2 regions of the Glutamicibacter sp. BSL13 genome follow, and region 2 is predicted to be linked to the other one. Evidence: predicted binding sites of a transcription regulator. Region 2 holds the regulator's gene; the other holds the start of a gene.
What was found. Region 2 encodes Rex, which represses fermentation and respiration genes when NADH is low (regulators of the CRP and FNR family bind a similar motif). Its sites were predicted from a motif close to CTTGTGAANNNNTTCACAAG; they were not measured.

Region 1 (15,994 bases), on a different contig from region 2:
AAAGTGCTGGTTGGAATGCGAAACCATCGTAGTTGCGGATAAAGGAAGGCCGCGGCCACCAAGGTGGCCACGGCCTTCAGTTTAGTCCTCGTCGGAGTCGTTCGGCGAACCCGACTTTGTCGGTTCAGGCTTGGACTTCTTTTCCTTCTTGTCTTCGCCCTTGTCGTTGGACTTATTTTCGCCCTTGGACTTGTTCTCGCTCTTTTCCTTCTTGTCCTTCGAATCCTTGGAATCTTCCGAATCCGACTTGTTCGAGTCACTCGAATCGCTCGAGTCGTTCGAATCACTGGAGTCGCTCGAATCGCTGGAGTCAGAATCCTCCTTGGGCTGCGGCTTCGGCTTGGGAGCCGAACGAGCGGAGCCGAAGGAACCCTGGTCGAACTCGTGGACTGCTTCCTCCATGAAGTCGACCCACAGCGGGGCGGCGTAGGTCGAGGAGTCAACCATCTTTGGCGCACGAACATCGTTGATGAGCGCACCGTGCAGCGAGTTCTGCGGTTCACCGGCCTTGCCGTTCAGGCGTCCAACCCAAGCGGCAGTGGAAATCCCGGTGCTGTAGCCCACGAACCAAGTGGAGCTTGCGTAGTTGTTGGTACCGGTCTTGCCAGCGATCGGCCCGGAGACACGGCCCTTGGATACACGCTTTGTAGCGATTTTCTGCAGGGTGCCGTTCAAGTCTGCGATGTACTGCTCGTCGACGACCTGCTTGCAGTCTTGTTTCGGTACGTTGTACTTGTTGCCTTCACTGTCCACCACGGAGGTTAGCGCGCGGGGCTCGCAGTATTCGCCCTTGTTGGCGAAGGCAGCAAATGCTGCAGCCTGAGACATGGGGGTAATGTTCGCCGAGCCGATGATGAACGATGGGTTTTTCGGGCTGATCGGCCCGGGTCCGCCGTTTTCACCTGCGTCCTGGTCCAGTACGCCTAGCTTGGTCGTGTAGTCCGTAATCGTGCACAGGTCTACCTTTGCGGCTTCTGCGACGGTCGCGGAGTTAATGGACCACATCAAACCGTAATCAACAGTCATGGTCCGGTAAAAGCCCCTCGAGGCGTTCGCAGGTGACCAAGGCTCACTGCCGCCAGTCACGGTCGTTCCGCCGGGAAGGCAGGATGCCCGCCACTTTGAGGTTGGGCTGTAGTAGGGCCGCTTGGCATTGATTTTGTCGTACATGTGGTGACCCTCGTGGAGCCAGGCCAGAGTCGTGTACGGCTTCATGGTCGAACCGCCCTGGAAGCCGCCGGCGCCGCCCATTGAACGGGGAACGGCGAAATTAAACGTAGTTTGACCAAGGCCCTTTTCAGGGGTGTAGGTAGTGTTCTGAGCCATCGTGAGGATGCCGCCGGTACCGGGCTCAATCGACACGAGTGAGGAGTAGATGTCCTTGTTGGACTTTGCCTTCGGGTCGATAGCCTTACGGGCATCCTTGGCGGCCTTCTTGTTCAGGCTCGCATCCAGGGTGGTCTTGATGGTCAACCCGCCACGGTAGAGCAGGTTGACGCGGTCTTCCTTGGTCTTACCGAACGCCTCGTCCTTGGAGAGCACCTGGGTTGCGTAGTCGCAGAAATAGGCGTTGTCGCCGGCGGCCATGCAACCTGATTTGGAAGAACTCGGGTTGGTCTCCAGCTTGGAGGCCACGGCCTTGTCGTATTCCTTCTTGGTGATTGCCCCGGTGCGGTACATGTTGCCCAGGACCTTGTCGCGGCGGTCCTTGGCCCGTTCCGGATTGTCAATCGGGTTGTACACGTTAGGCAGCTGCACCATGCCCGCGAGCATCGCGGACTGCTGCAGGTTCAGGTCCTTGGCATCCACCGAGAAGAAACGCTGTGCGGCAGCCTGCACACCGTATTCACGCCCGGAGAAGAGCACCAGGTTCAGGTAGCCTTCGAGGATTTCGTCCTTGGACATCTCGTTCTCGATTGCCACCGAGTAACGGACTTCGCGGATCTTGTCCGCGTAGTCCTTCTGGCCCGACACGGTGGTGTCCTTCGCGCCGGTTAGGTACTGGTTGTTCACCAGCAGGTTGTTCACGTACTGCTGGGTCAGGGTCGAGGCACCCTGGCGCGAAGAAGAAGTCAGGTTCGAGACAGCCGCGCGCAGCATGCCCTTGGGGTCAACACCGTTGTGCTCGTAGAAGCGCTCATCCTCAACCGAGACGATTGCCTTGCGCATGTACGGGGAGATGTCCTCAAGCTTCACCGGGTCACGGTTCTGCTCGTAGAAGGTGGCAATGACCTTCCCCTTGCGGTCCAACATCTGGGAGGGCTGCGGAATCGGCAGCTTTTCAAACGACGCCGGAAGCGAGTTAACGATGTTGGATCCGGTGGTCATACCGGTTTTCGCGATTGCCGCAGCGGGCACCAACATGCCGGCCGCGAGCACACCACACAAGGCACTGATTCCAAGGAATGCAACGATCTTGCCAAGAGTGGTAGCTGTGTCAAAAAAGGGGGACTTCTTAGCTGCCATGCGTACTAGTTTACAAGGACGCGCTAACGTAGCGAGTATGACTAAATGGGAGTACGCAACATTGCCACTAGTAATCCACGCGACCAAGCAGATCTTGGACCAGTGGGGGGATGACGGCTGGGAGCTGGTCGCCGTTGTGCCAGGCCCCAACGGAACCTCTCCGGTCGCCTACATGAAGCGTCCGAAAGCCTAAACGATAAAGGAGCAAAACCCCATGCAAGAAGCGAATTCTTCACGTGTCGAAGCACGGCTGGCCGAGCTGGGCCATGAGCTTCCCGCCGTCGCCAAGCCGGTCGCCGCTTACCTGCCGGCTGTGACCTCCGGCAACTACGTCTACACCTCAGGGCAGCTTCCGCTAATTAAGGGAGAACTCACAGTTGCTGGAAAGGTCGGCGCCGAGGTTTCCACCGAGGTCGCTGCCCAGCAGGCACAGGTCTGCGCGCTGAACGCATTGGCGGCCATCAAAGCGGAAATTGGGGACCTGGATCGCATCAAGCGCATCGTGAAGGTCGTGGGTTTCGTGTCCTCGGACCCGGCCTTCACCGCTCAGCCGGGCGTCATCAACGGGGCCTCGGAATTCTTCGGTGAGGTCTTCGGGGATGCCGGGCTGCACGCCCGCTCGGCGGTCGGCGTCGCCGCCTTGCCGCTGGATGCCCCGGTCGAGGTCGAGGTTATCGCCGAATTTGAGTAGCCGGATTCCGGAACGTGGTACGCGGGTCGGGGGAAAGATTCCTCCCGTCCCGCGCACCGGCGTGCAACGACGCGTTTTCCCGTTGCCGCCATCCCAGGTCTCGGCGGCCGAGAACTGGGTGACCTTCGGCTCCCGCACCCCGCGCAAGGCCAGGCGCGCCTCCTCGGTGTGCCTGGTCCGCGACGACAACGACGGGCTGCAAACCTACCTCAGCTACCGTGCGGGGGAGTCGCCCCTGGGAACCGTCGCGTTCCCCGGTGGCAGTGTTGAAGCCGATGACTTCAGCGAGCTGCAGTGGTTTGGCCCCTCGCTGGGTGCCTGGTCGGCGAAGATGGGGGTCCTGGACCAGCGGCTGGTCCGCTCGCACGTGGTGTGCGCGATTCGTGAACTTTTTGAGGAAACCGGGATCCTGCTGGCCGGCGCCGATGAACAAACGGTGGCCGAGGCCGGCGAACCCGAGGAATGGATGGCGGCGCGCGAGGCCATTGCCGGACAGGACCTGCAGTTCAGCAGCTTCCTGGCCCGTCGCGGCCTGGGGGTGCGCACCGACCTGCTGCGTCCGGTCGCGCACTGGGTCAGCCCGAACTTTGCGCTGCGCCGCTTTGACACCTGGTACTTCAGTGCCGCCGTGCCCCAGGGCCAGAGCACCAGCCTGCTGCGGGCCAAGGGCCGGTGGGCCCAATGGTGCAATGCGCGGGAGGTCATCGCCCAGCGCCACGGCAGCTGGTTGGGGGACCTGGTGGACCAGCCCGACACCCGCGAGCTGCCGTTCAGCCAAATCACCTACCCGGCCGTGGAAATGATCATGGAGCAGCTGGCCGAATCGAACGGGGCGATCGCCTATCTGGCAAGGCTGCGTTCCCTGCAGGCCCAGCACCCGAACCTGCTGGAGCGTGAGGAACGCTACCTGCTGGAAGTGGTCACCAGCGATGACGGGGACCTGGACGACTGGCGCTAGGCGCCGGATCCTGCCCCGTCTAATTTCGACCAGCAAAAAGCCCCGGACTGCCGGTCTTCACACACGGTGGAGGCCGGCCGTCCGGAGCTTCGCAGTTTTAACGCGAACGCTGGCGCAGGCGCTGGATGTCCAGAATCACGACGGCGCGTGCTTCCAGGCGCAGCCAGCCGCGCTGCACGAACTCGGCCAGGGCCTTGTTCACGGTCTCACGCGAAGCGCCAACCAGCTGGGCCAGCTCTTCCTGGGTCAGCTCGTGGGCGACCAGGATGCCGTCGGTGGCCGGGCGGCCGAAACGGTCAGCCAGGTCCAGCAGGGCCTTGGCAACACGACCCGGAACGTCCGAGAAGACCAGGTCCGCCAGCGACTCGTTGGTGCGGCGCAGGCGGGCAGCCAGGGCCTGGAGCAGCTGGATGGAGACCTCGGGGGAGTTCAGGATCGCCTTGCGCAGGTTCTCGTGGCGCAGACCAGCCAGGCGGGTCTCGGAGACTGCGGTGGCGGTGGCGTTGCGCGGGTGGGGGTCGAATAGGGCCATTTCGCCGAAGAGTTCACCCGGGCCGAGCACTGCAATCAGATTCTCGCGGCCGTCGGCCGAGGTGCGCCCCAGCTTAATCTTGCCGGAAACGATGAAGTACAGCTGGTCGCCCTGGTCGCCCTCACGGAACACTGATGCACCGCGAGAGAGATCAACTTCGGTCAGCTCTTCGGTCAGGGTGGTGAAGACGTCATCACCCAAAGATGCGAATAGCGGCGCGCGGCGCAAAACCTCGATATCCATTAAATCTCCTGTCAACAGTAGTGAGCGCTAATTTCATTGTGCCGCATCCGGTAACAATGTGACAGTTTCCACACGTGGTTTTGCCAAGAAAATGCTATTAATCACGCCGAATACGGCTGAGGGAGCAAAAGAACTCGCAGAAATCCATCAGGTAAAAAGGGTACCTTGGAAAGGCCGAAGGATCATTAGAACGAAGTGGAGTCTCGTTGCTCGCAGCTTTCAACTGGCTGGACATTGCCATCTGCATCGTTCTCCTTTCTTTTTTCATTGCCGGGGTTCGGCGCGGCTTCATGCTCACCGTCGGGGACATGCTGGGGCTGGTGGCCGGCGGTATTGCCGCGTTCTTCGCCATCCCGCTGGTTTCCACCTGGGTGTCCAACCCGTGGGGCCGGGTTGGCCTGATGGTTGGCGCGGCCGCGGTGCTGATCCTGCTGGGCCAGGCACTGGGTCGGGTGATTGCCACTGGCATCCGGCGGCGGCTGAACTTTGATGTGGTGCGGGTCTTTGACCGCCTCATGGGCGGCGCATTGTCGGTGCTGATCACCGCGACCGTCATCGGCGCGCTGGCCTTTTCCACCTCCTCAATGGGCATCCCGCGCCTGTCCACCGAGATCGCCCAGTCCTCGATGATCGCCACGATCCGCAACGCCACCCCGCAGTTCGTCACCTCGGCCATCTCCTCGGCGCGTTCAGCGGTCATGGCCCAAACCCTTCCGGCCATCATGGAGCCCTTCGCCCCGGTCGTGGAGCCGGTGGAGGAGACCGGTTGGGCCCCCAGCCAGGCACAGCTGGATGTCGAGGATTCGGTGGCGAAGATCTCCGGCACCGCCGCCCAGTGCGGCGTGAACCTGACCGGTTCCGGCTTCGTGGTGGCCCCGGAAATGGTGATGACCAACGCCCACGTGGTGGCCGGGGTCAGCGCCGCGACCGTCGAGGTGCCGGACCAGGAGCTGCTGCGCGCCAAGGTGGTGTACTTTGACCCGGCCGCGGACATCGCGGTGCTCAACGTTCCCGGACTGCAGGCCGAGACGCTGCCGATGGCCGGCCAGGATCTGGTGCGCGGGGACGAGGCGGCCTTCATTGGCCACCCGGCCGGCGGTCCGCTGCAGATCCGTGGCGCGGTGGTCGCCTCCGAGGCGACCGTGACCATTGCCGACATCTACGAGCAGAGGACCGGGCCGCTGTCCGTCTACCAGCTCACCGCCGAAGTGTCCCAGGGCAACTCGGGCGGGCCGCTGGTCAACGAGGACGGGCAGGCCGTGGGCATGGTGTTCGCCAAGTCGCGAAGCGACGAGGAAGTCGGTTTCGCCCAGAGCCTGGACGAGCTGGAAGATGCCATGGCCAAAGCGGCCGGCCGCACCAAGTCGATTAAGACCGGCGGCTGCCTGCAGGACTAACCCCGCCGCACGCGGTGCCCCATCCGGTGCAGGCCCCGGGGGAGCGTCGCGGGGTCAGCGGCCGAGCAGGTGCGCGAGCTGCTCAACTGCCAACCGGTAGCCGTTGATCCCGCCACCAATGATGATGGAGCTGGCCACCGGGGAAACATAGGAGTGGTGGCGGAACGCTTCACGCTGGTGCACGTTGGAGATGTGCACCTCGATCACCGGCAAATCCACCCCCGCCAGCGCATCCGCGATGGCCACCGAGGTGTGGGTGAACGCCCCCGGGTTGATTACGATCCCGGCTGCCTGCGTCCGGGCCTCGTGGATCGCATCGATCAGCACGCCCTCATGGTTGGACTGCACGGCCTTGACCTCCAGGTGGTGGGCCGCGGCCGTGTCGCGGGCCAGGGCCTGGACGTCGGCCAGCGTGTCATGGCCGTAGATGGCTGGCTCCCGGGTGCCTAACAGGTTCAGGTTCGGGCCGTTGACCAGCAGGATAGTGTTCTTCTCGGTTGCGCTCATGGAGCCAAATTTACTGCACCGGCGTCCCGCCCAGCCTGCGGCGGCGTCAAAGAGCGGTCACCCGGCGTTAAAAAGCGCCCGGCCCGGAAAACCGGAAGGATGTCTCCTCCTGGCTTTCCGGGCCGGGCAGGTCACCGGCGCCAGGCGGCGCCGGACTCGGCTGCTACTTGCGCATTGACTGCGCGATCTGGGTCATTACCGTCGCATCGGAGAGCGTGGTGGCGTCTCCGACCTCACGGCCCTCGGCCACATCCTTGAGCAGGCGGCGCATGATCTTGCCCGAACGGGTCTTGGGCAGTTCCGGGACCACCAGCACGTGGCGCGGCTTGGCGATCGGGCCGATGTCCTTGCCTACGTGGTCACGCAGCGTGGCCACCACGTCCTGGCCCTCCTCCGGTTCGCGCTGCAGGATCACGAACGCGACCACGGCCTCCCCGGTGGTGTCATCCTTCGCGCCAACCACCGCAGCCTCGGCCACCAGCGGGTGGGCGACCAGCGAGGACTCGATTTCGGTGGTGGACAGGCGGTGGCCGGACACGTTCATCACGTCATCCACGCGGCCCAGCAGCCAGATGTCCCCGTCATCGTCCTTCTTGGCCCCGTCCCCGGCGAAGTACATGTCCTGGAAGCGCGACCAGTAGGTGTCCTTGTAGCGCTGCATGTCGCCCCAGATGCCGCGCAGCATGGCCGGCCACGGATCACGAATGACCAGGAAGCCGCCCTGCCCGTTGCCGACGGACTTGCCTTCCTCATCGACCACGTCCACGCTGATGCCCGGCACCGCCACCTGGGCGGAACCCGGCTTGGTGGAGGTCACCCCGGGCAGCGGGGCGATCATGTGCGCGCCGGTCTCGGTCTGCCACCAGGTGTCCACGATCGGGGTGGGGTGTTCCTTCTTCTCCCCGTTCTTGCCGTTGTTTGATCCGATCACGTCCCGGTACCACATCCAGGCCTCGGGGTTGATTGGTTCGCCCACCGAGCCGAGCACGCGCAGCGAGGACAGGTCGTAGCCGTCCGGGATTTCCCGGCCCCACTTCATGAAGGTGCGGATCGCGGTGGGGGCGGTGTACAGGATCGTGACCCCGTACTTTTCCACCAGTTCCCACCAGCGGCCCTGGTGCGGGGTGTCCGGGGTGCCCTCGTACATCACCTGGGTGGCACCGTTGACCAGTGGGGCGTAGGTGACGTAGCTGTGCCCGGTCACCCAGCCGATGTCGGCGGTGCACCAGAACACGTCCGATTCGGGGTGCAGGTCAAAGGTGTCGCGGTGGGTGACCGCTCCCTGGACCAGATAGCCGCCGGTGGTGTGCACAATGCCCTTGGGCTTGCCGGTGGTGCCGGAGGTGTACAGCACGAACAGCGGGTGCTCGGCGTCGTGCGCCTGGGCGGTGTGCTCGGCGCTGGCGGCGCCCACGACGTCATCCCACCACTTGTCCAGTTCGCCGAAGGCCACGTCCTCGCCGTTGCGCTTGACCACCAGCACGTTCTGCACGGTGTGTCCCGGCGCGGCCAGGGCCTCGTCCACGGCCGGCTTCAGCGGGCTGGGCTTGCCGCGGCGCCAGGTTCCGTCGGCGGTGACCACCAGCTTGGCCTCCGCATCATCGATGCGGCTGCGCAGCGCGTCGGCGGAGAAGCCGCCGAAGACCACTGAATGGATCGCGCCGATGCGGGCGCAGGCCAGCATGGTGATCACGGCTTCGGGGATCATCGGCAGGTAGACCGCCACCCGGTCGCCCTTGGCCACGCCCAGGGATTCAAATGCGTTGGCGGCCTTCTTCACTTCCTCGGTCAGCTGCGCATAGGTGTAGGCGCGGGTGTCACCCGGCTCGCCCTCGAAGTAGATGGCAACCCGGTCGCCCAGGCCGTTCTCCACGTGCCGGTCCAGCGCGTTGTAGGCGGCGTTCAGCTTCCCGCCCACGAACCACTTGGCCACCGGCGCCTCGGACCAGTCCAGGGTTTCGGTGAAGTCGGTGTCCCAGGTCAGCACCTTGCGCGCCTGGTCCGCCCAGTAGCCCAGGCGGTCCGCGTCCGCGCTCTTGTACTGTTCGGCGTTGGCCACGGCGTTGGCGGCGAACTCAACACTCGGGGCAAAGGACCGAGTCTCGTTCGAGAGGTTGTCCAGGGTCTTGGCTTCGCTCATCAGTGTGCTTCCCTTCCGGCTTGGCATTCACAAAAGTTTCCTGTGATCCAAGTTACCCCTTTCGCGGCCACTAAAGTGAACTGCGCCACCTTTTGGGACGCCAGAGGCCCGAAAAGTGCGCCGAACGGTCGCAGCCCTGCGCCGAAGCGTGCGTAATCTTCAGAAAAACAGCCCGGCCGTGACACGATCAGGGGGTGTCGATGAAAAGTATCACCGAGTCTCCGCTGGCCCTGAAGCGCCGGGCGCGGAAGATGAACCGGATCCTGGCCGAAACCTACCCGTACGCGGTCGCGGAACTTGATTTCGAGAACCCCTTCGAGCTGCTGGTGGCCACGGTGCTCTCCGCGCAGACCACCGACGTGCGGGTCAACTCCATCACCCCGGCACTGTTCGCCCGCTACCCGGATGCCGAGGCCATGAGCCAGGCCGAGCGGGCCGAACTGGAGGAGCTGATCCGCCCCACCGGGTTTTTCAGGGCCAAGGCCGAATCCCTGCTGGGGCTTTCCGCCGCCTTGGTGGACCAGCATGACGGGCAGGTGCCGGGCAAACTGGCGGAGCTGGTCAAGCTGCCCGGGGTGGGCCGCAAGACCGCCAACGTGGTGTTGGGCAACGCGTTCGGGATCCCGGGGATCACCGTGGACACCCACTTCATCAGGCTGGCCAACCGTTTTGGGTGGAGCAGCGAAACCGACCCGGTAAAACTGGAGCACGCGGTGGGGGCGCTGTTTGAAAAGCGTGACTGGACCATGCTCAGCCACCACGTGGTGTTCCACGGCCGACGCGTCTGCCACGCCCGCACCCCCGCCTGCGGGGCCTGCCCGCTGGCCAAGCTGTGTCCCTCCTACGGAATCGGGGAGGAAATACCTGCCAAGGCGCGCAAGTTACTTAAGTATGAGCTGGCGCCGGGACGCGAGGACCTGCTGGAGAAGATGCGGGCAGGAGCCACCCGCCGCGAACTGCGCAGCCAGGGATATGGATTGGGAGCATGAGCGCACGCACTGAACTGGAAGCCATCATCAAGACGCACCGCACCCGGGCCGGGGCCCCGCAGTCGATGCCCCGGGACTGGGTGATGCAGCAGGTGGACGCGCCGACCGCCCGCCGCGCGGCGGTGCTGATGCTCTTCGGGCACCACGATTCCGGTCCGCTGCGCGATGACAGCCCGGCCGATGAACTGGACCTGCTGTTTGTCACCCGCGCCGCGACATTGCGCAACCATGCCGGGCAGATCGCCTTCCCCGGCGGCGGCATCGACCCGGAAGACGATTCGCCGGCAGCCGCCGCGCTGCGTGAGGCCGAGGAGGAGACCGGGGTGCGCACCGACGGGATCCAGGTGCTCGGCCAGCTGTCGGACGCCGAACTGCCGATCACCAATTTTTTGGTCACCCCCGTCATCGGCTGGTGGCAGCAGGAGAGCGAGGTCTACCCGGTGGACCCGGGGGAGTCCCAGGACGTGTTCCGCGCCCCGGTGGCCGAACTGCTCAACCCGCACAACCGGCTCAGTGCCGTGGTCAGCCGTGGCCGGCAGCGCTTCAGCGCCCCCGCGTTCGACTATGAGGGGCGCATCATCTGGGGGTTCACCGCGATCGTGCTGGACCGCCTGTTCAATGAACTGGGTTGGACCCGACACTGGGATACCGCGCGCGAAATCAAGATGGCCTAAGCATCCCCAAGGACCGCCTATTTGGCGTCCGCGTAGCTTTTGACGGTTGCCACACTGACCGGGAAGTCCGGGGAATGCTGCCCGAAGAGGGTTTGCCCGGCCTGCCGGGCGCCCTGGCGGATCGCGTGGGCCAAGCCTTCGGCGAGCGCCTCTTCGGTCTCGAAGACCAGCTCATCGTGGACGAAGAAGACCTGCCTGCAGCGGGTGTGCAGCCCGGCGGAGTAGATCAAATGCCGGGTGTGCCCCATCCATACCAGCGCCCATTCGGCGGCGGTGGACTGCACCACGAAGTTGCGGGTGAACCGGCCCCGGGAGCGGGCAGCGGCATCCGCGGCGGCCTGGGCGGCCGCGTCGGCGGTGTGGCGCTGGGCGTTCACCCATTCCTCGGAGGCCGGTGGGCAGCCACGGCCCAGCCAGCTGTGCACCCCCTGGCCTTGTTCCCCGGCCCGGGCGGCCTGGCTGACATACTCCATGGCGCGCGGGAAGTTGCGCTCCAGTGCGGAGACCACCCCGGCGGCCATTGCCGAGCTTCCCCCGTAGATTGCCGAAAGCATGCCCAGCTTCGCATCAGCCCGGCTGGCGGCGACCCCGGCGTCCACGAACGCCTGGTACAGGTCAGCGTCCTGCCCGGCTTGCTGCAGTGCAGCGTCCCCGGAAATGGCTGCGAGGATCCGCGGTTCCAGCTGGCGTCCGTCGGCCACCACGAACACCCGTCCGGCAGGGGCGGTGATCACCTGGCGGATATCGTGCGGCAGCTGCAGGGCCCCGCCGCCGGTGGCGGCCCAGCGCCCGGAGGCGACAGTGCCCAACACGTAATGCGGGTGGAAGCGCGCGTCGCGCACCCATTGATCCAGCCAGACATCCCCGTGGGTGCTGGCCAGCCGTGAGAGGTGCTTGTAGTGCAGCACCAGGTTGATCACCGGATCACGGTGCTGCTCCAGTTCCCAGGCGCGCACCGAACCCACCGGGTACCCCGCCCGCTGCAGGGCGCGCAGCAGCTCCTGGGGCGAATCCGGATTCAGTCCCGGGCTGTGCAGCGCCTGGCCGAGTTCGGTGGCCAGTTCCGCCAGTTTCGGTTCTCGCATCCCCTCCGGGACCCGGGCGCCCAGCTGTTCTCGCAGCAGGGCCCGGTGCGCGTTCGCATCCCAGGCCAACCCCGCGTGCTCCATCTCCGCGGCAATGACCGCGCCGATGCTCTCGGCACGCAGCAGCAGTTGCAGGCGGTGACGCTGTTGCGCGTCCTTGGGCAGGGCCTGGCGCTGCTGCAGGTAGCGGGCCTCCAGTCCGGGCAGGTCCTCACCCTGGGAGGGTTCGGCGAACAGCGTGTCCTGGCCCGGCTGGGCGGGGCGGGCGGCACGTTCGTCCAGCTCCACATCGGGTAGGCGCTGGGAGACGAAGGGGCTGCGGTGCAGGATCCGCTGGGCCAGGTCCAGGACATGGGCCTTGGCCAGGTGCACGTCGGCCTCCAGCAGCGCAGGCATCCAGTTCGCGGTGCGGGAGATGACCCAGCGTGGGCTGTACTGGTCTTCCAGGCGCTGGACGGTGGCGGCAAAGTCCTGCCGGGACACCGTGATCGGTGGAGCCAGTTGCTTTCCATCGGCTTCCTCGCGCAGCAAAATGACTCCGAAGGCCTCATCGGTGCCGGTGGCGAGGAAGGCGAGTGTGGGCATGGCTTAATTGTGCCTTGGTGCCCGAGATTTCCCCATTCGGCCCCCTACGACCCTCCAGGCCAGGGGTGGCCGGTCACGGTAGGGGCATGAAATGGCTAGAGAACCTCCGACGGTGTGAACCGGCTGGTGTGGATCAGCGTTTTGTGGCGGTCCCGCCCCCGCCGCTGGCCACCGACCGCGCGGTGCCAACCGCGGCGCCCCAAATGCTTCCGGACCCCGGCCCCGGGCAGGTGCAGGTCCGTGACGCTGCCGCACCCGGCCGCTCAGCGGTGGCGACGGCGGCCAGCGTTGCCGGGGAGCCAAGCTGTTGGCTGGTGACCAACGACCGCGAACTGATAGATGCGATGGCGATGATTGCCCTGAGCTGCGCCGTGCGTCTGCGCCACTGTCCAGACCCGCAGCAGCTGCCGGAGATGAAGGTGGACGGACCGGTGCTGTGGGGAGCGGACCAGTGCGGTTGGCTTGGGCAGCACGCGCCGGGGACCGGCCAGGTGCTGGGGGGAAGGGACGAACACGCGCAGCAGCTGTGGCTGGCGGCCAGCGCGTGGCCGCAAACCCGGGTGGCGGTGCTGCCGCAGGCGGCCGGATGGCTGGGGGAGTATCTGGGCCAGTGGGCGCTGCGGGCGGGGCACGGGCACACGCTGGCCCTCGCCGCGCTCGCCGGAGGGATCGGCACCAGTTCGCTGGCGTGCCTCAGCGCCCATGCCGGCACGCTGAGCGGACTGGAATCGGTGGTGCTGGACCTGGATCCCCACTCCGGGTCGCTGTGGCCAATGCTCAGCTGGCAACCGGTCAGCGGGATTGGCTGGGAGCAGCTGCGCGAATCCCGCGGACACCTGGCCCCGCACCAATTTAGGGAAATGCTGCCGCGCTGTGAGGGCACTGCCGTGCTGTCCTGGCGGCAGGATCCCGGAACGTTCGTGATTGACGAGCCGCTGGCGGCACGGGTCCTGGTGGCCGCCCGACAGGCCTTTGACCTGGTGGTCATTGACACTGGTCGATTCATCCACCCGTTGGCCCCGGTGTTGGGGCAGTTTCAGGACCGCATGGTGCTCACCGGTTCGGGGCAAAGCCGCCAGCGTGCAACCGGATACGGGTACGTGCTGTGTGCCGGCACCGGCAGGAGTCCACTGGGGCAGCCCGAGGGGCTGCTGGGGTTCTTTCCCCAGCACGGCGGTGTGCAGCGCTGTGCCGAACGCGGTGAACTGCTGCAGGCACTGCGCTCACGTAGGCTGCGGCAGGCGATTGCCGACTGCGCACTGCTGCCGCTCAAGGAGAGTGGATCGTGAACGGCGGGCGGCACGCCCAGCGGCCGGGCGGCAGCTACCGGCAGGGGCTGGTGGACCAAAGGATCCTGGAGTCGGTGCGGCGCAAGGCGATCCAAAGCGGAGGGAACCTGGACCCGATCGCGCTGGCCGAAGCGGTCACCGAAGCCGGTACGGCCTGGGGTTCGACCGGTTCGGCACAAACCCTACAGAACCTGCGTGATGAGGTGCAGGGCTTGTCGGTACTGGAACAGTTTGCCACCCTGCCCGGTGTCAGCGACGTGCTGGTGGATGGGCGGGGCCAGGTGTGGACCGATTCAGCGCAGGGACTGCGTCTCACCGGGTTCAGCTTCAGCTCCGCCGAGCAGGTGCGCCGGCTGGCCGTGCACTTCGCGTCCCTGGCCGGCAAACGTTTGGACGAGGCGATGCCCTTCGTGGATGTCTCGGTGCGTGGGTACCGGATCCACGCGGTGCTGCCGCCTGTTGCCGTGCAGGGCCCGGTGATCTCGATCCGTGTCAAGCAGGCCGCCGGGCGTGGGCTGGACCAATTGCTGGGGGCCGCCCACCGGTGGTGGCAGCCGCTGCTTCAGGCGGTGGTGAGCACCGAGCAGAACTTCCTGGTCTCCGGGGGCACCGGCTCGGGCAAGACGACCCTGCTGCAGGCCATGCTTGGGCTGGTGGATTCGGGCCAGCGGCTGGTGATCGTGGAGGACACCCACGAATTGCAGGTCGAGCACGAGCATGTGGTGTCGCTGCAGGCGCGCCTTCCAAACGCGGAGCACCGTGGCGAGGTGCGATTAAGCGACCTGGTGATCCAGGCCCTGCGGATGCGCCCGGACCGGCTTATCGTCGGAGAATGCCGCGGTGCGGAGGTGCGGGACTTCCTGGCGGCCATGAATACCGGGCACCAGGGGGCAGCCGGGACGATCCACGCCAATGAACCCGGGGCGGTTCCGGCACGGTTGGCGGCGCTCGGGGCCCTAGCCGGCTGGGATCCGCAGGCCACCGCGCTGCAGGCCAGCAGCGCACTGGACCTGCTCATCCACATGGCACGCGGTCCTGACGGGAGTCGGGCTCCGGTGAAGCTGAGTCGCCTGTTCCTGGGGGAGACCCAGCAGATGCGCACCCAACCGCTGATTGACGCCTCCTTGCACGACCCGCTGCTGCCTGGCGCGGAATCATGGTTAAAGGAGCGGTTCGATTCTGCCACCGTGGAGACGATCCTCCAGGCGCTGTACCGCCGACCGGGGAGCGCAACATGACCCTGCTCTCGGTTTTCGGACTGCTGCTGCTGGTGGCGGCCGCCGCCCTGTGGCGTTCCCCTACGCGTCGGCGGCAGCAGTGCGGCGGCCCCAATGCAAACCTGGGAAGGCGGCCGCTGCTGCGCAACGCAACGAGTTTTCATTCCGGGGATACACTCCACCGGCGCTTCTGGCCGGGGCAACGAATCGGCCCGGGTCGGGGTGCAGCGGTGGACGCGCATGCGGAGTCCAGCGTACGGGTGGTGCGCGAACTGGCAGGGCTGCTGCGCAGCGGTAAACAGTTGGACGCCGCCATGCAGTTGCTGCTGCGGATCGAAGCAGGGGAGACAAACCCGGCAGCGCGGGCACTATCGGCACTGTATGTCCAACGCCAGACCCGCTGGACACAGCCCCCAGGCGCGGTTGCCGGCCTGGACGGGGAGGCCGGGCACCTGTTGCGCCGGCTGCACTGGTGTTTTGAGATCTGTGAGCAAAGCGGCGCCCCGCTGGCAGAAGTGCTGGAGCGTTTGGCCGAGGACCTGGAGGCGGCGCAGGATGCACGGCGAACCCTGGATGTCGCGCTGGCCGGTCCCCGGGCCACCACCCGCCTGCTGACCTGGCTGCCCCTGCTCGGTTTGCTGAGTGGGGCGCTCTTTGGCATTGACGTTTTCACCGTGCTGGCAGAATCCGCGCTGGCCCGGGTGGCGGTCCTGCTGGGTCTTGGGCTCTGGGCGGCCAACCGGCTCTGGTGCCGGCTGCTGTTAACGCGTTCCACCCGTGAGGCGGTCCGGGGGTGAGAGCGTTGTTCCTGCTGTCCCTGGCCATCAGCGTAATGCTGGCCTTCCGTCCGCCAGCCCGCCAGCAGCGGCCCGGCAGTGGGCGGGAAGGGAAACGAAGAACGAAACCGTCGGCCCAGGATCCGCCGGTGGAACTGGTGCTGGACCTGGCGGCCAGCCTCTTGGAATCGGGGCTGCCGTTGAATCGCGTGCTGCAGATCCTGGGCACCAACATTCCGCATTGTGCGCCGTTGCGTGCCGTGTGTCGTTGCCTGGAGATGAACATGGACTGGAACGACGCCTGGAACGGCACACCCTCCTGGCTGGCGCCGCTGCGCCGGGCGCTATATTTCACCCGCAGTTCCGGAGCATCCGCCTCCCAGCTGCTGCACAACTCGGCGGCCTTGCAACGGCGCGAGCGGATCGCCACCGCACAGCGGGTCGG
Region 2 (15,994 bases):
TCTCCGCCGGCTACTGGGACATCAAGGGCGTCTTCGCCACCGGCAACGCCGAATCCTTTGCCGCCAAGCTTTCCTCCGTGGACGGGGCCCGCGTGGCCTCCGGCCGCGACTTCGATGACCGTGGGCAGCTCAAGAGCTCGCGCAGCGCGGTGACCCACCTTGACGAGACGGCCGCCCGCTCACTGGTGGAAAACCTGGTCGAGGCCGATTTCAAGGTCACCTCGGTGGAGGACAAGCCCTACACCCGCCGCCCGGCCGCACCATTCACCACCTCCACGCTGCAGCAGGAGGCCTCGCGCAAGCTGCGCTGGAGCTCGCGGATCACCATGCAGGTCGCTCAGCGCCTGTATGAAAACGGCTACATCACCTATATGCGTACCGACTCGGTGTTCCTCTCCAACGAGGCCGTGCACGCGGCCCGCACCCAGGCCACCGAACTGTACGGCGCGGACTCGGTGCCCGAGCGTCCGCGCGTCTACAAGGCCAAGACCGACGCCGCGCAGGAGGCCCACGAAGCCATCCGCCCGGCCGGTGACATGTTCCGCCGGCCCAGGGATGTGCGCGCCTCGCTGAGCAAGGACGAGTACACGCTGTACGAGCTGATCTGGAAGCGCACCGTCGCCTCCCAGATGTCCGACGCGAAGGGCTTTACCGCCACCATCAAGCTGGCCGGCACCGCCAGCGACCAGCGGGTGGCCGAGTTCTCCGCCTCCGGCACCGTGATCACCTTCCGCGGCTTCCTGGCCGCCTACGAGGAGGGCAAGGACACCACCCCGGAGGCCGAGGCCAGCGAGTCCGCCGAGGCCCGCCTGCCGCAGCTGAAGGTCGGGGACGGGCTGAACGGCACCGAACTGGAGGCCCTGGGCCACGAAACCACCCCGCCGGCCCGCTACACCGAAGCCTCGATCGTGGCGGAACTGGAAAAGCGGGAGATCGGGCGCCCCTCCACCTACGCGCCGACCATTTCAACCATCATGGACCGTGGCTACGTCACCAAGCGCGGCGGCGCCCTGGTGCCCAGCTGGATCGCCTTCTCGGTGATCCGCCTGCTGGAGGAGCACTTCGCCCAGTACGTGGACTACGACTTCACCGCCCGGCTGGAAGATGACCTGGACGAGATCGCCAAGGGCCAGCGCGCCCGCAGCGACTGGCTGAACCTGTTCTACTTCGGCAGCGACGCGGCCAGCGGGCTGAAGCACGTGGTGGAAAACCTGGGGGACATTGACGCCCGGGCCATCAACTCCATTGCCATCACCGATGACATCGTGCTGCGCGTCGGCAAGTTCGGCCCCTACCTGGAACGCGCCCTGCCCGCCGATGCGGCCGAGGACGCCACCCCTGAGCGCGCGAACGTGCCCGAGGACCTGGCCCCGGATGAGCTGACGGCGGAAAAGGCCGAGGAGCTGTTCGCCAACTCGCAGGTTTCCGAACGCGAGCTGGGGGTGGATCCGCAGACCGGGCGCACCATCCTGGCCAAGGACGGGCGCTACGGGGCCTACGTCACCGAGGTGATCCCGGAGCCGACCGCCGAGGAACTGGCCGCCCAGCCGGTGGAGTACTACAAGAACGGCAAGCCCAAGCCGCCGAAGAAGCCGGCCAAGATCAAGCCGCGCACCGGTTCGCTGTTCAAGTCAATGAGCATTGAGACCGTCACCCTGGAGGAGGCGCTGAAGCTGCTGAGCCTGCCGCGCGTGGTGGGCACCGATGCCGAGGGTGAGGAAATCACGGTGCAGAACGGGCGCTTCGGCCCGTACCTGAAGAAGGGCAGCGACTCGCGTTCCATTGAATCCGAGGAGCAGATCTTCACCATCACCCTGGAGGAGGCGCTGGCGATCTACGCCCAGCCCAAGCAGCGCGGCCGGCGTGCCGCGGTGCCGCCGCTGGCCGAATTCGGCACCGACCCGACCAGTGAGAAGAACATCGTGGTCAAGGACGGACGCTTCGGACCATACATCACCGACGGGGAAACGAACATCACCGTCCCGCGAGGCACCGCGATCGAGGAGCTGACCCGGGAAAAGGCCATCGAGCTGCTGGCCGAGAAACGGGCCCGCGGCCCGGTCAAGCGCAAGAGCGCCGCCAAGAAGGCCCCGGCCAAGAAGGCGACGACCACCAAGAAGAGCACCACGAAGGCCTCCACGGCAAAGAAGGCCACCACGGCCAAGACCACCGCGAAGAAGACCGAGAAGTAGCGCAGGCTACCCGACGCGAAGGACATCTGATGAGGCTGGGCGTACTGGACATCGGTTCGAACACCGTGCACCTGCTGCTGGTGGACGCCTACCCCGGCGCCCGGCCCAACCCCTACGCGTCGCACAAGCGCCCGCTCTCCCTGGTGCAGTACCTGAACGAGTACGGGGCCATCACCGAGGAGGGGCAGCGCGAACTGATCGGCTTCATCACCGAGGCCTCCCGGTTCGCGCGCAGCCACCGGGTGGAGGACTTCATGGCCTTCTGCACCTCCGCGATCCGCGAATCCTCCAACGGCGCCCACGTGTTGGAACGCGTGGAGGCCGAGACCGGGGTGAAGCTGCTGGAGCTTTCGGGTGAAGAGGAAGCGGGCATGACGTTCTATGCGGTGCGCCGCTGGTTCGGCTGGGCCTACGACTCGATCCTGAACCTGGACATGGGCGGCGGGTCGCTGGAACTGGCCCTGGGCAACGATGAATTCCCGCAGGTGGCCTACTCGGTGCCGCTGGGCGCCGGGCGGCTGACCCGCGAATGGCTGCCCGATGACCGGCCCACCCCCAAGCAGGTCAAGGAGCTGCGCACCTATGTGCGCGATGTGCTCTCGGACCCCACCACGGAGCTGGCCCAGTACGGCAAACCGTCCCTGGCCACCGCCACCTCCAAGACCTTCCGCTCCCTGGCCCGGATTACCGGGGCCGCCCCCAGCACCGAGGGGCCCTATGTGAAGCGGGTGCTGGAACGCGAAAGCCTGAAACTGTGGACGAACCGGCTGATGGCCATGAGCTGGGAGGAACGCGCCGAACTGCCCGGGGTTTCCCAGGTGCGGGCCCCGCAGCTGCTGGCCGGCGCGTTGGTGGCGATCGAGGCCATGAAGAAACTGAAGATCAAACACCTGCGCATTTGCCCGTGGGCGCTGCGTGAAGGGCTGATGCTGCGCCGTTTTGATCATGTCTTGTTTGACTCTTCGACTCCGCTAAGTAGTAGCGTGGGAGTTGGAGAGGTAGCGCTCGGTGCCGGGATGGGGCAACTGCCCGCACCCGCGGAAACGAATTAGCCCCGGCTCGGGGTTGATCGGCACACCAGTGCTTGGAAGAAGGGGCTGAGTCATGCAAGAGCCTGCAACAACGTCAATCCCCATCACGCTGTCCAGTGCCTCGGTCTACCCCCTGACCGTGCACGACGCGTTCGCGGTGGCCAAGGATGTGGGCTACGACGGGCTGGAGGTGCTGATCACCGGCAACCAGGCCACCCAGTCGGCCACCGCCCTGCTGGCGCTGATGGACAAGTACCAGCTGCCTATTCGGGCCGTCCACGCCCCGACGCTGCTGCTCACCCAGCAGGTGTGGGGCTCGGCGTGGGCAAAAATCGAACGCTCGGTAATCCTGGCCCAGGCCGTGGGGGCCGAGGTCGTCGTGGCCCACCCGCCGTTCCGCTGGCAGGGGAACTATGCCCTGGAGTTCGCCGGGGGAGTGCAGCGGCTGACCGACTCGACCGGGATGAAGATCGCGGTGGAGAACATGTACCCGTGGCGGGCCCGCGGACGCGAAGCGAAGATGTACCTGCCGCACTGGGACCCGGTACCGCAGTCCTACCCGCACGTCACCTGGGATTTCTCCCACGCGGCGATCGCCGAGATGGATTCGCGCAAGGCCGTGGAGCAGCTGGGGGAGCGCCTGGCGCACCTGCACCTGTGCGACGGGCTGAACAACGGCAAGGACGAACACCTGGTGCCCGGGCGCGGCACCCAGCCGGTGGCCGAAACCCTGCAGTACCTGCGCGACACCGACTTTGGCGGGGTCATCGCGGTGGAGGTCTCCACCCGCAAGGCCAAGGGCACCGGGCAGAAGGAACAGTGGCTGGGGGAAACCCTCGAATACGCCCGCACCCACCTGGCGCTGCCGGATACCGCAGATCGAACGAAGTAAGGACACCATGAGCGAACTGACCAACTCGTTGACCCTGGCCTTTTTGGGCACCGGCTCCATGAACGGGGCGATCCTGCGCGGCATCCTGGGAGCCGGGCACGACCCGAAGCTGATCACCGCGACCATCCGCAGCGACGCGCGTGAGGCCGAGCTGCGCGAGCTGGGAGTGAACGTGGTGGTGACCGGGCAGGATCCCGAGGCGAACGCGCGGGTCGCGGCCGAGGCGGACGTCGTCTTCCTGGGGGTCAAGCCGGTGGGGATCACCGAGCTGTGCGACCAGATCTCCGCAGCGCTGCGCCCGCAGACCGTGGTGGTTTCGGTGGCCGCGGCCATCACCCTGCAGTCCATGGCCGCCCACCTGCCGCAGGACCAGCCGCTGGTGCGCGCCATGCCCAACACCCCGCTGCAGGTGGGGGCCGGGGTGGTGGGCCTTAGCCCGGCCCCGGCCGTCAGTGAACAGCAGCTGCAGCAGGTCATTGACCTGTTCGCCGGCTCCGGTGAGGTGCACGTGATCGAGGAGGCCCAGCAGGACGCGCTCTCGGCGATCTCCGGCTCCGGGCCGGCCTACGGCTTCTTCCTGGCCGAGGCGATGGCCAAGGCCGGGATGAAGTTGGGCCTCGACGAGCAGCTGGCCATCGACCTGGCCCGGGCCACCGTCGCCGGGGCCGGAAAGATGCTGGCCGATCCGCAGGCGAACCCCGGGCACCTGCGCAAGAAGGTCACCAGCCCCAACGGCACCACCGAGCAGGCGATCGCCACCTTCCAAAAGGGCGGCATGGAGCAGCTCATCGCCGACGGCGCCGCCGCCGCCGCCCAGCGCGCCGCCCAGATCAGCCGCGAACTGGGCTAGCCGGCACAATCCGGGAACACGCGCAGCACGCTCACGCAAAGGCCGGCGGCCTGGACCCTTCGGGGTTCTGGCCACCGGCCGTGGTCTTTGGGCGTCCGGGCCCGGCTAGGGGCGGGAGGCGAAGCGCTCGAGCAGGTCCACGTGTCCTGAGACGATCAGTACGTCGCGGCGGGTGACCACCGTATCGGGCACGGCGTAGGTGAAGTCCTCGCCGGGGGACTTCACCCCCACAATCGTCACCCCGTACTTGGAACGCACATTGGATTCGGCCAGGGTGAAGCCCTGGGTTTCCTTTGGCGGGTACATCTTCACGATCGCGAACCCGTCATCGAATTCGATGAAGTCCAGCATCCGCCCGCCCACCAGGTGGGCGGCGCGCACCCCGGCGTCCGCTTCCGGGTAGATCACGTGGTTCGCCCCGATGCGGGTGAGGATCTTGCCGTGGGCCGGGGTGATCGCCTTGACCCACAGGTGCTCGATCCCCAGATCCACCAGGTTCACGGTGATCAGCACGGAGGACTCGATGGAGGTGCCCACCCCGACCACGGCGGAGGAGAATTCCTGGGCGCCCAACTGGCGAAGCGCGTCGATGTTCGTGGCGTCCGCGGCCACCACGTGGGTCAGCGAACTGGCCCACTTCTGCACCAGTTCGGGGTCACGTTCAATGGCCAGGACCTCACGGCCCTGCTTGACCAGCTGCTCGGCCACCGCGATGCCGAAACGGCCCAGCCCGATCACCAGGACCGGAGCATTGTGCGAAATAGATCTATCAGCCAATGATCGGCCTCTCTTCCGGGAACTGGTACAGGGTATCGCGCTGGCGCATGGTCAGCGCGCTTGCCAAGGTAATGCTACCGATGCGCCCGGCGAACATCAGCGCCGAGAGCACGTACTTGCCCTCCGGGGGCAGTTCGGCCGAAACATTCATGCTCAGCCCCACGGTGCCAAAAGCGGAGATTGATTCGAACAGCGCCCGCTGGAAGGAGAGCGTGTCATCAATGACCAGCAGCGCCCCCACCGCCACCGCCACCAGCGTGGCACCGAGCACGACCACCGAGATCGCCACGCGCATGGTGCTCTCGGGCAGGCGGCGGCCAAAGGCGCGCACCTCCTTGTCGCCACGCACCTCGGCGAAGATCGCCAGGAACATCACCGCAATGGTGGTGACCTTGATGCCGCCGGCGGTGGAGGCCGAGCCGCCGCCGGCGAACATCAGCGCATCGGTCAGCAGCACCGTCACCGGCTGCATGTCGGAGGGCTCCACCAGGTTCATCCCGCCCGAACGCATCATCACCGAGGCGAAGAGCGCATTGACGATCTTCTCCCCGGCATCCTCCCCGCCGATGGTGCGCTGGTTGTTCCATTCAAAGAGCAGCCACAGCACGGTGCCGCTCAGCAACAGGATCGTGGTGGTCAGCAGCGTCAGCTTCGCATGCAGCGTCCAGCGCCGGTGGTTCAGCCGGTGCGCGGCCAACACCATGATCACCGGGAAGCCCAGCGAACCGACGAACACCCCGAGCATCAGCGGGATCAGGATCCACAGGTCCATCTCATAGGGCACCAGCCCATTGGAGTGCGGGGTGAAGCCCACATTGTTAAACGCCGAGACGGCGTAGAACACCCCGTGCCAGATCGCCGAGAGCGGGCCTTCGCCCAGCACGTAGAAGCGTGGAATCAGCAGCAGCGAGAGCAGGCCCTGCAGGGTGATCGCGGTCAGGATCACCACGCGCAGCAGCGAACCAACCTCACCCAGGGTGGAGGTCGCGGCCGTGTTCATCGAACTTTGCGCCACCAGCTTCCCACGCACGCCCAGGCGCTTGGACACCGCCAGGGAGAGCAGGGAGGCGATCGTGAGGATCCCCAACCCGCCAATGAACATCGCCACCAGAAGAATCAGCTGGCCAAAGAACGACCAGTGCACCGCGGTGCTCACCGTGGTCAGACCGGTCACGCACACCGCGGAGACGGCAGTGAACAGCGCGTCGTGCAACGGGGTGGGTTCGCCGCTGGCCGAGGCGAAGGGCGCGGAGAGCAGCGCGGTGAACAGGGTGATCACCAGCAGGAACGCGCCCAGGGCCAGCCGGGCGGGGGAGCGGGCGGTGAAGTCGGACAGTGCCGCCTTGACGCGCAACAGCTGCTTGCGTTTGCGTAACCACAAGCTGTCAGCGGGCCCGCTGGGGCGCTGCTGCATGGGGTCGCTCATCGATGCCTCTCCTGCGGGAAAGAAGTGGGGATAGAAGTACTGACTCTTCAGAGTAATCTACGCCCCGCACCGCCTGCGCGCAGGCGCACGCGGCGCCAAGGTGGCACTGGGGCACAAATGTGAGCCGACGCATTGAGTTCGGTCACAATCCGGTAGCGTAGAAGACGTGCTACAACCTCAACGTGCTCCGCGCCCGACACTGGTGGTCTGGGATGAAAAGTACCTGCAGTACAAGTTCAGCGACTACCACCCCATGCATCCCTCCCGCCTGGAGCTGACCATGCGCCTGAGCCAGGAGCTGGGGGTGATGCGCGGGGCGAACCTGGAGGTGGCACCGCCCACCGTTGCCGCGGACAGCGAATTGCTCACCGTGCATTCGCAGGACTACCTGGACCAGGTGCGCAGGGTCAGCCAGGACCCCACCCTCCAGGCCCCGGACTACGGGCTGGGCACGGAGGATGATCCGGCGTTCGCCGGCATGCACGAGGCCAGCGCCCGGCTCTTCGGCGGCTCCCTGGTTGCCGCCGAGGCCATCGTGCAGCAAAAGGCGGTGCGGGCGGTGAACTTCGCCGGCGGGATGCACCATGCGGCGCGGGAGAAGGCCAGTGGGTTTTGCATCTACAACGATGCGGCCGCCGCCATCCAGTTCCTGCTGGATCAGGGGGTGCAGCGGGTGTGCTACATCGACGTGGACGCGCACCACGGGGACGGCACCGAATCCCTGTTCTGGGACGAGGAGCGGGTGCTGACCATCTCCATCCATGAATCCGGGATGAGCCTGTTTCCCGGCACCGGGTTCGCAAACGAGATCGGCGGGGAGCGGGCGCGTGGCAGTGCGGTGAACCTGGCGCTGCCGGCGATGACCGGGGACGCCGGCTGGATGCGGGCCTACCATGCGGTGGTGCCGCAGCTGGTGAAGGCCTTTGAACCCGAGGTGATCGTCTCCCAGCACGGCTGCGACTCGCACCGGGACGATGACCTGACCAACCTGAAGCTCTCCGTCGATGCCCAACGCCAGGTGGCGCTGGATATCTCCCAGCTGGCAGATGAGGTCTGCGAGGGCCGGTGGATCGCCACCGGCGGGGGCGGGTACAACGTCACCGCCGTGGTGCCGCGCACCTGGAGCCACCTGATCGCGATTGCCGCGGACAAGCCGGTGCCGCTGCGCACCTATGTGCCCGAGACCTTCCGGCGCTACGTGCTGGAAACCTACGGCAAGGCGATGCCGTACCTGATGGGGGACGACGCGGAACTGTGGTGGCGCAACTGGGAGATCGGCTATGACCCGGCCGACCCGGTGGACCGTTCCATCATCGCCACCCGCAAGGAAGTCTTCCCGCTCTACGGACTGGACCCCTGGTTCGACTAGCCCCGGCACCGGCTACCGGCAAAACGCCCTATATGCCGCTAGGGTTATGTCTGTGGCTATTGATGAACTGTTCGCAGCGCTGGCCGAACCGACCCGGCGGCGCATCATGGAGGAACTGAAGGACGAGGCCCTGGCCGTGGGGATGCTGGTCGAGCGCCTGCAGATCTCCCAGCCCACCGTGTCCAAGCACCTGAAGGTGCTGCGCGAGGCGTCGCTGGTGAGCATGACCGCCCAGGGCCAGCGCCGCATCTATTCCCTGGACCTGCCCGCCATTGAGACCCTGGGCCAGTGGTGCGCGGACTTCCTGCCCGAGCCGCAGCCGGCGGAGGCAACCGTCGCCCAGCTCACCGAGGTCACCGCCGCGACCGCTGCGGTGATGCCCGCGAACGCCGGAACCCCGGCCACCACCGCCGCCCAGCAGCTGGGGCGCACCGTGGGGCGCAGCCTGGAACACGTCACCGGCCGGGCCCATGAACTGATTGAGCGTTTCCCCCGTTTCGGGCGCAAACGCTAGGCTGCGCACCACCGCCGAACGTTACGTGCGGCACAAAAAAATTGACGTAAAATTTCCGACATCGCGCACCACCGTGGCATTCTCTTCGGTGGGGCAGTGACGCCGGTTCTGCGGTAGAACTCTGCCCCAGCGCCTGCCCCAAGTGATGAGGAGAGTAACTTGGACCAGCATTTAGCGACTATCCGCGATGAGGTATTCCGCAGGAATCCCGGGGAAGCCGAATTCCACCAGGCCGTTACCGAGGTTTTCGAGAGCCTCGAAGCCGTCTCCCAGAAGCACCCGGAATACGCCGAAGCCGCGATCCTGCAGCGCATGTGCGAGCCGGAACGCCAGATCATCTTCCGTGTGCCGTGGACCGATGACGCCGGACGGGTTCAGATCAACCGCGGCTTCCGCGTCGAGTTCAACTCCGCGCTGGGCCCCTACAAGGGCGGACTGCGCTTCCACCCCTCGGTCTACCTGGGCACCGTGAAGTTCCTGGGCTTTGAACAGATCTTCAAGAACTCGCTGACCGGCATGCCCATCGGCGGCGGCAAGGGCGGTTCGGACTTCGACCCGCGCGGCAAGTCCGATGCGGAGGTCATGCGCTTCTGCCAGTCCTTCATGACCGAGCTGTACCGGCACATCGGCGAATACACCGACGTCCCGGCCGGGGACATTGGCGTGGGCGGGCGCGAGATCGGCTTCCTGTTCGGCCAGTACAAGCGCATCACCAACCGCTACGAGTCCGGGGTGCTCACCGGCAAGGGGCTGAGCTGGGGTGGGTCCCTGGTGCGTCCGGAAGCCACCGGCTACGGTGCGGTCCTCTTCGCCCAGGAGATGCTCGCCACCCGCAACACCAGCTTTGAGGGCCAGCGTGTGGTGGTCTCCGGGTCGGGCAACGTGGCGATCCACGCAATCGAAAAGGCCCAGCAGTTCGGTGCCCACGTGGTGGCGGCCTCGGACTCTGGCGGCTACATCGTGGATGAGAACGGCATCGATGTTCCGCTGCTGCGCCAGATCAAGGAAGTTGAGCGCGAGCGGATCAGCGAATACGCCAAGCGCCGCGGCAGCAAGAAGGCCCGCTACGTTGCGGACGGGAACGTGTGGGACGAAAAGTGCACGGTCGCCCTTCCCTGCGCCACCCAGAACGAGTTGGGGGCCAGCTCGGCCAAGAAGATGATTTCCGGTGGGCTGATCGCGGTGGCCGAAGGTGCGAACATGCCCTGCACCGCCCAGGCGGTTTCCCTGTTCCAGGACGCCGGGGTGCTCTTCGGCCCGGGCAAGGCGGCCAACGCCGGTGGCGTGGCCACCTCCGCGCTGGAAATGCAGCAGAACGCCAGCCGTGACTCCTGGTCCTTCGCCCACACCGAGCGCCGCCTGAGTGAAATCATGATCGGCATCCACGACCGGTGCGCGGCCACGGCCGAGGAATACGGGGTACCGGGCAACTACGTGGCCGGGGCGAACATTGCCGGTTTCGTGAAGGTCGCCGACGCGATGCTCGCCCAGGGGCTGATCTAGGCCCGGGCTTCGGCCTTCGGGCCGGGCACGGCCTTGGAACCGCGGGCGCGGCCGCAGGCGACAGCCACGGCCGCGCCCGCGGCGTGTCCGGCACCTTGCGGATCGCGAACTACTGGTGCGTGCGCGTGTGTTCATGCTTCGAAAAGCGGTCGGCCACCCAGTAGACTATGGTGAAGGTGTACGTGACGTTACCGACGTTGATCACAAGTCGAAGAAGTTCATGTATGCCGACAGCGCGACGAAACAGAGATCAGCGTCAGGAGAAAGTCCCCTATGGCGGATAAACAGAATTTTGCTGGAGCACGATTCATGACTGTGGCCGAGGTGGCCGAGATGATGCGTGTTTCAAAGATGACCGTTTATCGTCTGATCCACGCCGGTGATTTACCCGCCGTGCAGTTCGGCCGCTCCTATCGCGTTCCGGAAAACGCCGTTGAAGCCTACCTGCAGGCCGCAGGTGTCGATCCTCACAGGGGAACTGGATCGTACGGCAGGTAGACGGCAGATAGGATGACCGTGGTCAGAAACCGGCCATGGAGCGGGTAACCTATTAAGGAACGTTTAACGTCCGGTCGGCCGTGCGTGAAGCCTTTGTTGGCTTGATGGTAACGCGGTCGATGCATTTATTTAGTCTGTGAGGAACCACTATGGGCTCAGTTGTTAAGAAGCGCCGCAAGCGTATGTCGAAGAAGAAGCACCGCAAGCTGCTTCGCAAGACTCGCCACCAGCGCCGCAACAAGAAGTAGTCTCGCACCGCGAAACATGTTCTTGGAGATGATCGCCATCGCCCGAAGGCTTTGCCCTTGGCGGTGGCGATTGTTGTATCCCCAAGCTGTCGACGGCGTGCCGCCGCAGGACCGGGCCGCCTTCGACACCGGCACCCCCACCAAGCAGCTACCCGATGGGCGATGGGGGAGGCGCTGGGCGCCGAGACCGGTTAGCGGCCGCCGCCGTGCCGCAGCCGCTGCAGGCTGCGCCGGGCCGCCCACAGGGCGCCAATGACCCCGGCCAGCTTCAGGCTCACCCGGGCCGCACGCTGCCCGGTGCGGAAGTCATAAACTTGCCAGCCGCGCTCCTTGGCGTAGGCGCGCAGCCGGGCATCGGGGTTGATGGCCACCGGGTGGCCGACAACCTCCAGCAACGGCACGTCATTGTAGGAATCCGAGTATCCCCAGGACCCAGCGAGGTTGATGTTCTGCTGCTGGGCCAGCTCCAGCACCGCCTGCGCCTTGTCCGCGCCGTGCAGGATGGGGCCGGTCAGCCGTCCGGTGTATTCCCCGTTTTCGCTTTCCACCCGGGTTCCCAGGGCTCCGGTCAGTTCCAGGCGCCGGGCGATCACCCCGGCCACCTCGGTGGGGGTGGCGGTGACCAGCCAGACCTCGCGCCCCACGTTCAGGTGCTGGCGGGCAATGGCCACGGTCCCGCCCCACAGCTTGGGGTGAATGAATTCGTCATAGATCTCATCCCCGAGCTCGCGCATCTGCTCGACCTTCACCCCGCGCACCATGTCGAGGGCCCGGTCACGGATGGCGGTGATGTCGCCCAGGTGCTCCCCACGGGCCAGGAAGCTAAGCTGCTTGAGCGCGAAGAACAGCACCTCGCGGAAGTGGAAGAACTTGTGCTGGTGCATCTTGCGGGCCACCGCGTACAGCGAGGCTCCGCGCACCAGGGTGTTGTCAACGTCAAAGAACGCCGCGATCCGCCCCTCGGTGGGGGCAGGATGCTGCGCAGTGTCCCGTACTTCGTTGGCTTCCATTAGCCCAAGTTTAGCCGGTGGCCCTGCGCTTCTTCCCGCGGGGCCGGCCCCGGGCGGGGCGTCGCAAAGCGGCGCCAACACCCGTGCCCGGGATGCGGCGTGAGAACATGGAAGGGTGAAACAGACTCCCGAAATCCAGCTGTTGGTGCGCCAGGAATGCCATTTGTGCGCTGCCGCCCGCCAGACCGTGGCCGAGGTGACCTCGCGCCTGGGAATGAGCTTCAGTGAAGTGGACATCGACACCCGCCCAGAATTGCGTGAGCAACACCATGAAGAGGTGCCGGTGCTGCTGATCGACGGGCAGGTCCGGGACTTCTGGCGAATCGACCCGCAACGGCTCGAACGCCTGCTGCGCGAGCACTAGGCCGCAGCCCGTTCCGCCGCTGACCCCAACCGAAAGAGCCCTCCTTGCCCCTATCCGAACCGCGAATCCTGCCCGAGGCCACGCTGATGCGTCTAACGCAGTACCTGCGGGCCTTGAACGCCTTGGACACCCAGGGCGTGGAACGCACCAGTTCGGGGGTCCTGGCCGAGGCGGCCGGGGTGAATCCGGCGATCCTGCGCAAGGACCTGTCGCTGCTGGGCTCCTACGGCACCCGCGGGGTGGGCTACGTGGTGCGCGAACTGGCCGACCATATCAGCCGCACCCTGGGCCTGGATCAGGACTGGCGGGTCCTGATCATCGGGGCCGGCAACCTCGGGCGCGCCCTGAGCGGGTACGCCGGATTCCGTTTCCGCGGCTTCCACGTCAAGGCCATGCTGGACAGCGACCCGGACCTTGTGGGGCATCGGGTCGGGGAACTGGTGGTGCGCGACGCAGCCGAACTGGGTGCGGTGGTCACCGAGCAGCAGATCAACATCGCGGTGCTGGCGGTGCCCGGCGCGGCTGCCCAGCCGCTGGTGGACCAGCTGGCCGATGCCGGGGTGAAAAGCATCCTCAGCTTCGCCCCGCACGTCATCCGTGCCCCCAGGGGGGTGGAGGTGCGCCGGGTGGATCTGTCCACCGAACTGCAGATCCTGGCCTACCACGCGGTGCGCAACGACCTGGAAACCGGGCAGGGGCCACTGTCCGGGCTGGGAACCGAAGCCTAGGATTCTTGGGCTCCACCTCAGAGCCGCACCTCGGAGCCGAGCACGATGGTGCGTTCGGGCGGCAGCTGGAACATTTCCGCGCGCGGGGCCTGGTTCTTCTCCAATGCCACAAACAGCCTGCGCCGCCACCGGCGCAGGCTTTCCGGGTGCGGGCTGTGCAGGGTGAGCACCGAGAGGAAATACAGCGCCTGGCTGAAATCGATGTCGCACTCGGGCACCTGGTCGTGCACCAGCGCCAGGTTCGCCGGAATGTTCTGCCGGTCCAGGTAGCCGGTGTGGATGGTGATCCGGGTGATGCCGTGGCTGGCGCTCAAATGCTGGTCCACCTCAAAGCGCGAGTGCACCGGTACGTGTGGGCGGTGCGCGTAGGCGATCCGCACGATCACCACTTGTTCGTGCAGCATCCGGAAAATCCGGGTGCACAGCAGCAACGACAGGGGAGTGCTGTGCAGGTTCGGGTGCGGGAAGACCGCCACCCCGGCCGTACGGCGCAGGTTGGGGGCGGACAGTGCTTCCACAAAGCCGCTGAACGAGCCCTCCAGCTCGGCCCGGTAGGCCGCCACGGTGCGGAACCCGCGCTGCCAGGTGGTCATCACCACCAGCATGCCCCCGGCCAGGGCCAGCGGCACCCAGCCCCCGGAAAGCAGCTTGGCCGAGTTCGCCGCCAGCAGCACCACTTCCAGCAGCCCGATGGCCAGCAGGTAGGCTCCGACCTTCCACCAGCGCCAGCGCCACACCAGCACCGCGAAGATCAGGAAGATCACCGATTCCAGCAGCAGGGTCCCGGTCACCGCCAGGCCGTAGGCGTTGGCCAGCCCGGAGGAGGACCCGGCGACCACCATCACGGTGAGCACCGCGGCCAACAGCACCCAGTTCACGCCGGGAAGGTAGATTTGTTCCTCGTCGCGCCGGGAGGTGTACTTCACGCTCAGCCGGGGCAGCAACCCCAATCGCATCGCCTGGCGGGTCACCGAGTAGGCCCCGGCAATCACCGCCTGGGAGGCGATCACGGTGGCCAGCGTGGCATAGATGACCAGCGGCACCCGCAGGGCCGGCGGGGCCAGGTAGAACATCGGGTTTTCCACCGCCTGCGGGTACCCAGTACCAGGGCGCCCTGCCCCAGGTACACCAGCAGCAGGGCGGGCATCACCACCCACAGCCATGCCCGGCGCACCGCCCGGGCGCCGAACAGGCCCATGTCCGCGTACAGGGCCTCGGCCCCGGTCACCGTCAGCACGATCGCCCCAAACAGGATGAACCCCTGCACCGGGTGGTTCAGCAGCAGCAGGCCGGCCCACTGTGGGGACAATCCCAGCAGGATCTGCGGGTGCGCGGCGATCTGCGGCAGCCCCAGCGCCGCCAGGAGGAGGAACCAGCCGAGCATGATCGGTCCCAGGGCGCGGGCGACCCTGCCGGTGCCGAAGGGCTGGATGGCGAACAAAACCAGCAGCACGGCCACGGCCGCCGGGAGGATGAGCCCGGCCAGGGCCGGGGAGACGGTGGCCATCCCCTCCACGGCGCTGAGCACGGAGATTGCCGGGGTGATCACCGAGTCGCCGAAGAACAGCGCCGCCCCGGCCATCGCCAGCACGGTGACCAGCACCATGCCTCGGGCGGAGGTCAGCCGGGAGCGCAGCAGCCCCAGCAGCGCCAGGATCCCGCCCTGCCCATGGTTGTCCGCCCGGGTCACCAGCAGCACATACTTCACCGTGACGATCAGGGTCAGTGTCCACAACACCATGGAGATCACCCCGTAGAGGTTCTCGGCGTCCACGGGCACCGCGTTGTGCTCCATGCTGAAGGCGGTGTGCAACGCGTACAGCGGACTGGTGCCGATATCCCCAAAGACCACCCCCAGGGCCCCCAGCCCCGCGGTGGCCGCCCCCTGGGAGCTGATGCCGCGGCGGCCCCGGTTGGGCCCGGCGGCGGCGCGCTTTGCCTGAGGCGACGGTTCCGACCTGGGAAAACGGTTCGGGCGATGGTGCGGCCTGCTGATCCGGTGCTGGGCAACCATGACCTTATTGTGCGCCCCTTGACGGGGAAAGGAACCGGTGGACCGGGGATATTTTTTTCGGGAACCGGCCAGGCGTTAACGACCGAACCCCACCGGCGCTCCGGGTCGTGAGGCCGGTGCCGGTGGGGTTCGAAGGCTGGGTGAGCGGGTGCGGTCTAGCGGTAGCCGGCCTGCCGGGCGGCGCGGCGCTGGGCAATGTACTGGCTGGAGGGACGCAGCCAGGAGCACACGACGCCGGCGATGCCCAGCAGCACGCTGGCCACGTAGGCGGTGGTCAGAATTCCCACGTCCGCGGCATTGGCGTACATCGCGATGGTCGGCACCACGCTCAGCAGGCCCAGCAGCGACAGGGCGGCCAGGACGGTGGCGATGATGCGCATGGCGTTCACGCCGCGGCCAACGAAGAAGCCAACTAGGAAGTAGGCGATCAGGGTCAGGACAATCGAGACCATGGTGAAGGCGGTCATCGCCCCGGAGATCGCGTTCATCATCTGGTCGGGGTTCTCCAGCATCTGCTGCAGCTGCGGGTCATTGCCCAAGCTCGGATCCGCTTCCATCTGGCGGCGCAGTTCGGACTG

Region 1: RCJ92_RS07940 (MarP family serine protease) is a predicted target of Rex. The motif match lies at 4,946-4,965, and genes of this name have one in related genera.

What each region holds. Positions count from the first base shown of each region.
Region 1 covers NZ_JAVGCZ010000032.1:5,581-21,574, reverse strand. Annotated here, with positions in the region: gene RCJ92_RS07965 (transglycosylase domain-containing protein) at 82-2,328, opposite strand; gene RCJ92_RS07960 (DUF4177 domain-containing protein) at 2,504-2,659, shown strand; gene RCJ92_RS07955 (RidA family protein) at 2,681-3,157, shown strand; gene RCJ92_RS07950 (NUDIX hydrolase) at 3,219-4,115, shown strand; gene RCJ92_RS07945 (Crp/Fnr family transcriptional regulator) at 4,213-4,890, opposite strand; gene RCJ92_RS07940 (MarP family serine protease) at 5,097-6,287, shown strand; gene aroQ (type II 3-dehydroquinate dehydratase) at 6,342-6,794, opposite strand; gene acs (acetate--CoA ligase) at 6,958-8,934, opposite strand; gene nth (endonuclease III) at 9,135-9,923, shown strand; gene RCJ92_RS07920 (NUDIX hydrolase) at 9,920-10,597, shown strand; gene RCJ92_RS07915 (bifunctional 3'-5' exonuclease/DNA polymerase) at 10,615-12,267, opposite strand; gene RCJ92_RS07910 (hypothetical protein) at 12,396-13,556, shown strand; gene RCJ92_RS07905 (TadA family conjugal transfer-associated ATPase) at 13,553-14,794, shown strand; gene RCJ92_RS07900 (type II secretion system F family protein) at 14,791-15,570, shown strand; gene RCJ92_RS07895 (type II secretion system F family protein) at 15,567-15,994, shown strand, end outside.
Region 2 covers NZ_JAVGCZ010000012.1:37,977-53,970, reverse strand. Annotated here, with positions in the region: gene topA (type I DNA topoisomerase) at 1-2,192, shown strand, start outside; gene RCJ92_RS03855 (Ppx/GppA phosphatase family protein) at 2,222-3,244, shown strand; gene RCJ92_RS03850 (sugar phosphate isomerase/epimerase family protein) at 3,297-4,115, shown strand; gene proC (pyrroline-5-carboxylate reductase) at 4,123-4,965, shown strand; gene RCJ92_RS03840 (potassium channel family protein) at 5,071-5,742, opposite strand; gene RCJ92_RS03835 (TrkH family potassium uptake protein) at 5,735-7,168, opposite strand; gene RCJ92_RS03830 (acetoin utilization protein AcuC) at 7,422-8,537, shown strand; gene RCJ92_RS03825 (ArsR/SmtB family transcription factor) at 8,590-9,051, shown strand; gene gdhA (NADP-specific glutamate dehydrogenase) at 9,211-10,554, shown strand; gene RCJ92_RS03815 (helix-turn-helix domain-containing protein) at 10,828-11,052, shown strand; gene RCJ92_RS03810 (30S ribosomal protein bS22) at 11,202-11,300, shown strand; gene RCJ92_RS03805 (HAD family hydrolase) at 11,492-12,310, opposite strand; gene RCJ92_RS03800 (glutaredoxin family protein) at 12,426-12,674, shown strand; gene RCJ92_RS03795 (redox-sensing transcriptional repressor Rex) at 12,719-13,402, shown strand; gene RCJ92_RS03790 (KUP/HAK/KT family potassium transporter) at 13,420-13,995, opposite strand; partial or broken gene RCJ92_RS03785 (KUP/HAK/KT family potassium transporter) at 13,993-15,416, opposite strand; gene RCJ92_RS03780 (hypothetical protein) at 15,572-15,994, opposite strand, start outside.